One region of the Agromyces sp. NBRC 114283 genome, then DNA from elsewhere that is predicted to be linked to it. Evidence: predicted binding sites of a transcription regulator. Region 1 holds the regulator's gene; the other holds the start of a gene.
What was found. The regulator HspR, encoded in region 1, represses chaperone genes until heat shock. The targets are predictions, from matches to a motif close to AAGTTGAGTCNNNNNGACTCAACTT.
Positions count from the first base shown of each region.

Region 1 (3,201 bases):
CGGGAGCCGCGTGGCGGGCGACGAGCTCGGCGATCTCGTCGAGCCGGTCGAGGGAGCGCGGCAGCCGCAGCAGCACGAGCCGCGCCCCGGCGACGAGCGCCGGCGCGAGCGGCTCCGAGCGCACCTCGTGCGCGAGCCCGAGCCGGGCGGCGTTCTCGGCGAGCGCGCGCTCGCCCGTGATCGGGTCCTGGTGCACGCGCACCTCGTGCGCGCCGAGGTCCACCGCGCCGAGCGCGAGGGCCCCGAAGGCGTCGTCGATGACGACGAGCTCACCGGGCGCGAGCGCCCCGACGGCCGCCCTCGCCTCGTCGAGGATCAGCCGGTCGGCGGCATCGGATGCCTCGAGCCCGGGCCCCTCGACGTCGGGATGCCGGCGCAGCGCAGTGAAGTCCACCTCGGCAGGCTACCCGGCGCCGACTGGGCGCGCTCTGGAGGGATCCAGTCGGGTTTGCTACCCTCGCATCCGCATGCGTCACCGCCGGTTCCCCCGCTCCACCGACCCGGCCGTCGCCCCGAACCCCGGTGCGGCGGCGCGCGAGCGACCCCGCAGCGACGCCGCACGGCCGCCCGTCGCCCGCCGCTTCGCGGCCCTCTTCGCCTCCGTCGTCGTGCTCGGCACGACCGCGGGGCTCGCGCTGGCACCGAGCTCGCCGGCCCCCGACCCGGCGGCCGTGGCCCTCGTCGCCGACGGATCGGCCGACACCGTCGCCGACGCGGTGCAGTCGATCGAGGTGCACGACGCCGCGGCCCTGCCCGGCGTCGCCGAGGAGTCGTACGTCGCGTCCACGGGCACCCAGACCCTCGTGGCGGGCGGCACCAACCTCGACTGGGCGAAGCTCGTGCTGATCGAGGGCGACTGGCCGGTGACCGAAGAGAACGTCACGTTCATGATGCGCTGGATGCGCCAGGAGAACGGCGCCGACAACTGGTGGAACCGCAACAACCCGCTCAACAACGGGCAGGGCTCGGGCGGAGGCTCAGGGCTGGGGAGCTACCCTGACCTCGCCGTCGCGGCGTACTACGCCGCCGAGAACCTGCGCTCCGGACGGTACCCGGCCGTCGACGCCGCGCTGCAGCGCGGCGACTCCGCCGACGCGACGGCGCAGGCGATCTGGGCCTCGCCGTGGGCCTCGAGCCACTACGGCTACGGCACGCACTGGAGCTCGCGGCCGTACGACGTCATCGAGGCGCCTGCCGAGGCCTGGGGGCGCTGAGCCGGCTGCGCGCGTTCGGCGCTGGCCGCCGCGCTTCGCCGCGGTCGGGGCGCTACTCGTGCTCGAGCGGGCGCCAGACGACGAGCGCGTTCTCGCGGCGCACGCGCGTGCCGGCCTTGAGGGTGACGACTTCACCGGCCGAACCTGCGGCGAACACGCGGCGACCCGGCCGGTTCAGCATCTCGTCGGCGAGCGCGGCCTCGAGCTCGCGCACCCGGGCGCGCAGGCTCTGCACCTCGTCTTCGAGGCCGAGCACCCGGCGGATACCCTCGAGGCTCACGCCCTCGGCCGAGAGCTGGGCGATCTCGCGCAACTGCACGACGTCGCGCATGGAGTAGCGGCGCGACTTGCCGGCGGTGCGGGTGGGCGACACGAGCCCGAGCCGGTCGTACTGCCGGAGGGTCTGCGGGTGCATGCCCGCGAGCTCGGCCGCGACCGAGATCACGAAGAGCGGGCTCGTCTCGTTCACGGCTAGCTCCGCGCCTTGGCGAGCAGGTCTTCGCGCGGGTCCTCGTCGGGGAGGGCGGCGGCGAGCGCCTCGACGGCCTCCTTCGCCTCCTTCGAGAGGTGGGAGGGGACGGCGATCTGCACGACGGCGAGCAGGTCGCCGGTGCCCTTCTTCGTCTCGACGCCGCGGCCCTTGACGCGCAGCACCCGTCCGCTCGGGGTGCCGGGGGCGACCCGCAGCTTGACGGGGTCGCCGCCGAGGGTCGGCACCTGGATCGTGGCGCCGAGCGCGGCCTCGGTGAACGTCACGGGCACGGTGACGCGGAGGTTCAGCCCGTCGCGCTCGAAGACCGGGTGCTTGCGCACGTGCACGGTGAGGATGAGGTCGCCGGTCTCGCCGCCGTCGGGCGAGGGGTGGCCCTTGCCGCGGAGCTTGATCTTCTGCCCGTCGGCGACGCCGGCCGGGATGCGCACCGTGATCGGCTTGCCGTCGGAGGTCTGCAGGGTGATCTGCTCGCCCTTGGTCGCCGTGATGAAGTCGAGCGTGGTCGTCGCCGTGACGTCGCGCCCGCGGGTCGGCCCGCCGAAGCCTCGGTATCCTCCGGAGGGCTGCCCGAAGCGGCCGCCGCCGAAGAGCCCGCCGAGCAGGTCGTCGTAGTCGCCGCCCTGCTGGAAGGTGTAGCGCTGGCCGCCGCCGCCCTGGTTGAACATGCCGCCGAAGACGTCCTCGAAGCCGCCCTGGCCGCCGGCGCCGGGCGCCGTGAAGCGCGCCCCGGAGCCCATCGCCCGGATGGCGTCGTACTCCTTGCGCTGCTCGGGGTCGGAGAGCACGGCGTTCGCCTCGGAGATCTCCTTGAACTTCGCCTCCGCGGCGGCGTCGCCGGGGTTCTGGTCTGGGTGGTACTTGCGCGCGAGCTTGCGGTAGACCTTCTTGATCTCGCTGTCGCTCGCGTCCTTGGAGACGCCGAGCACCTGGTAGAAGTCCTTGTCGAACCAGTCCTGACTGGCCATCGGCACCTCCTTTCTTGAAGTCTGTCGTATCTGAATGAGTGCGGGAGGAGATTCGCTGCGGCGGAGGTCGGATCGAACGATCCCATCCTCCCCTGGCGCGAATCTCCTCCCGTCTCGTGGGGCGGTCTGCCGGGGCTCAGCCCTGCGGGCTCTTCACCACGACCTTGGCCGGCCGCAGCTGGACCTCGCCCAGCTGGTACCCGGTCTCGACGACGTCGGCGACCGTGTCGACCTCCACGTCGTCGGCGGGCTGCTGGAAGATCGCCTCGTGCAGCTGCGGGTCGAACGGCTCGCCGACCGCGCCGAAGCGCACCAGGCCGAGCCGCTCGGTGACCTGGCGGAGCTTCGCGGCGATCGTGCCGAAGGCGGTGTCGCCCTCGAGGTCGCCGTGCTTCTCGGCCCGGTCGAGGTCGTCGAGCACGGGCAGCAGCGCGGCGACCGTCTGGCCGACCGCCCGGTCGCGCTCGAGCTCGCGGTTCTGCTCGGTGCGCTTGCGGTAGTTGGCGTACTCGGCGGTCACCCGCTTGAG
Region 1 covers NZ_BSQP01000001.1:529,561-532,761, reverse strand. Annotated here, with positions in the region: gene QSJ60_RS02560 (class I SAM-dependent methyltransferase) at 1-394, opposite strand, end outside; gene QSJ60_RS02555 (hypothetical protein) at 468-1,214, shown strand; gene QSJ60_RS02550 (heat shock protein transcriptional repressor HspR) at 1,267-1,683, opposite strand; gene QSJ60_RS02545 (DnaJ C-terminal domain-containing protein) at 1,686-2,672, opposite strand; gene QSJ60_RS02540 (nucleotide exchange factor GrpE) at 2,809-3,201, opposite strand, start outside.

Region 2 (3,201 bases), 580 kb from region 1:
GGGGTGGCCTGCGACACCTGACGCGCCCTACTGCGCGGCGGCGAGGATCTCCCGGTGCAGGGCGAGCAGCCCGGCGGTGCGCTCGGCGGGCCCGCGGCCGAAGCCGCACTCGGTGCCGATGCCGAACTCGGTGACGCCCGCGGCGGCGAACGCCTCGCGCGCGGGGGCGAGGCGGGCAAGTGCGCCGTCGACCCCGTCCTCGTGGTGCACGAGCCCCAGGAACGGCGTCGTCGCGGTGGGCAGCGCCCAGCCTGCGAGCGGGGCCGCGTAGGCGGCATCCGTCCGCTCGATCGGCACCGGCAGGTGCACCCAGTCGATGCGCCGGGAGACGGCGGTGCCGAGCGCGTTGGCGACGGCGACGAGGCGGCCGGCGTCCTGCGGCTCGACGAAGTGCTTCTCGCCGACGTCGCCGTAGCAGAGGTGGAAGCCGAGCTCGGCGCCCGCCGGCACGGCGTCGGCGAGCTCGGCGGCGAGGCGCGCGACCTCGGTTGCGAGCGCGTCGGCGCCGCGGTCGTCGGCTGCGCCGTCCGCGGCCGCGAAGAAGGCCTCGAGCGGACCGCCGCCGAGGCTGATGCCCTCGAGGTAGGCGAACTCGGTGGCGAGGTCGAGCTGCACCGCGAGGTCCTCGGCGGGGATCGCCGCCGCGATCGCGCGCAGCTCCCCGACGAGCGCCGCGGCGTAGGCCGGATACACGGCGGCGCGATCGTCCGGCGCCACGAAGCTCGTCACCGGCGCGAGCGGCGAGGGCAGGCAGACCTGGAAGCGGGTGCCGTCGGGGATGACGCCCGCCTCCCGCAGCCGCACGAACTCGGCGTGGCTCTCGATCGCGGCGGCCGCGTAGCCGAGCGGGCCGAACGACAGCTCCTCGGCCGGCACCGTGCCGTCGAGCAGGAGCGGCCGCAGGTCGAAGCCGGCGACGACGATCGGGTCGATGGGCGCGCGCACGAGCCCGGCGACGCGGTCGAACGCGGCGCCCTGGAAGAGGATCCAGTGGAAGCGCTCGCCCACCTCGCCGTCGGGGATGCGGGGCAGCGCCGCGCCGAGCTCGCCCGCCGCCAGGCGGAAGACAGTCTCGGCGGTGGGCTGGTTGACGGATCCGACGAGGTGCGCGCCGGCGACGCGGGGGAGCTGAGGCATCCGATCAGCCTAGTCCGGCGCAGAGGTCCGAAATCCGCTGTCCGATGCGGCTCCCGCCCGCCGCGGCGCGGCGAGAATGGGGGCATGACCCGCCGCCATGCCACCCTGCCGACCGCGCTCGGCGAGCTGCTCGTCGTCGCGGACTCGGGCGGGATCGCCGGACTCTACTTCCCGGCGCACTGGCACCCGCCGGCCGCGGGCTCGCTGGGGGCGTCGGCGGATGCCTCGGCCGACCCGCTGCTCACGGAGCTCGCGCGGCAGCTCGACGACTACCTCGCCGGGCACCGCCGCGACTTCGACGTGCCGATGGATCCGGCGGGCGACGAGTTCGAGCACCGGGTGTGGGCGATGTTGCGGGAGATCCCGTTCGGCGAGACCACGACGTACGGCGAGCTCGCGCTCCGGCTCGGCGACCGGAACCTGGCCCGCATGGTGGGGCGCGCGGTCGGCCACAATCCGATCAGCATCCTGGTGCCGTGCCACCGGGTCGTCGGCGCCGACGGCTCGCTCACGGGCTATGCGGGCGGGCTGGAGCGCAAGCGGACGCTGCTCGAGCTCGAGGGCGCCGAGGTGGTGGCGCAGCGGCGGCTGTTCTGAGCCCTCGCAGCGTTGGCACTCTCCTGGGTCGAGTGCTAATCTGGCTGTGTTGAGTCGATGCGACTCAACTCTGAAACCTCGGGCCGCTCACCCGCGGCCCGCACCGAGTGAGAGGAGACGCTCATGGCACTGACCTGGGACCCGTTCCGCGACCTCGACCGGCTCGCGGCCACCATGCTCGACTCGCGGCAGGGGCCGCGCATGATGCCGATCGATCTGCACCGCGACGGCGATCACTACGTGCTCTCCGCCGATCTCCCCGGCGTCGACCCGGGCTCGATCGACATCGACATCGACGGCCAGCTGCTGACCATCCGCGCCGAGCGCACGCTGCGCGGCGACGAGGGCGTGAAGTGGCTCGCGCACGAGCGGCCGAGCGGCTCGTTCCTCCGCCAGCTGAGCGTCGGCGAGGGGATCGACACCGCGTCGATCAGCGCCCACTACGACAACGGCGTGCTGAGCGTGCTGCTTCCTGTTTCCGAGCGGGCGAAGCCGCGCAAGGTCGAGGTGCGTCAGGCCGCCGGCGCGGACGCGCCCAAGGAGGTCGCGGCGAGCTGAGCCGCGGCGAGACGGAGAACGGGGCGGTGCGCACGGCGCACCGCCCCGTTCCGGTTCCTGGCCGTCGGGCTATCGCGTCGCGCGGCGGCGACGGATGCCGAGACCGGCGAGGAGTGCGCCGAGCGCGAGCACGAGCGCACCGAGTCCGGCCCAGAGTCCGGCCGTAATGCCGGTCTCCGCGAGGTCGCCGGACGACGAGTCGCCGCCCTGGCCGGTGCCCGGCCCGCCCGTTCCGGGCTGACCCGTCCCCGGCTCGCCCGTGCCGGGACCGCCGGTGCCCGGCTCCTCGGCCGCCCGCACCGTCACCGTCGCTTGGGCGGTGAGCGGCTCGGCACCGTCGGCGGCCACCAGCCAGGCCGGTCGCTGCAGCTCGCCCGTGGCGGCGTAGTCGCCCGCGCGGGCTCCGTCGTATCCCGCGAGCGACCAGGCGACGGGCAGCTCGTGGTCGGCCCCGTCCTCGTCGCGGACGACGACGGTCGCGGGCAGCGCGGCGAGCGCATCGGCCTCGCTCGTGCCGTGATTCACGGTCACCGGGTCCACGGCGGCGACCGTCCGCTCGGCGGTGAAGTCGGGCTCGTCGCCCACGAGGGCGCGGTACACCATCGCCGAGACCGGCGCGAGGTCGGACACGTCGTAGTCCGCCCCGGCGAAGCCGTTCGGCGGGCTGACGACCGGCGAGTGCCGCATGTTCGTGAGGATCGTGATCGTCATCTGGTGCAGCGGGTCGATCACGGTGAGCGTGCCCGTCCACCCCTGGTGACCGTAGGTGCTGCGGCTCGGGCCCCAGTTGAAGTAGTAGTACGCGGCCGCGTTCTGCGAGTGCAGGCGCCAGCCGAGCCCGATGGTCGAGGCCCCGAGCCCGGAGGGGCTCACCGCGAAGGGCTGCACGAAGGCATCCGCCACGTCCGT
Region 2 covers NZ_BSQP01000001.1:1,111,953-1,115,153, forward strand. Annotated here, with positions in the region: gene QSJ60_RS05275 (G5 domain-containing protein) at 1-21, shown strand, start outside; gene QSJ60_RS05280 (hypothetical protein) at 28-1,137, opposite strand; gene QSJ60_RS05285 (methylated-DNA--[protein]-cysteine S-methyltransferase) at 1,222-1,734, shown strand; gene QSJ60_RS05290 (Hsp20/alpha crystallin family protein) at 1,858-2,292, shown strand; gene pbp4b (penicillin binding protein PBP4B) at 2,362-3,201, opposite strand, start outside.
Region 2: a site for HspR is predicted at 1,781-1,805, ahead of QSJ60_RS05290 (Hsp20/alpha crystallin family protein). Genes of this name have one in related genera too.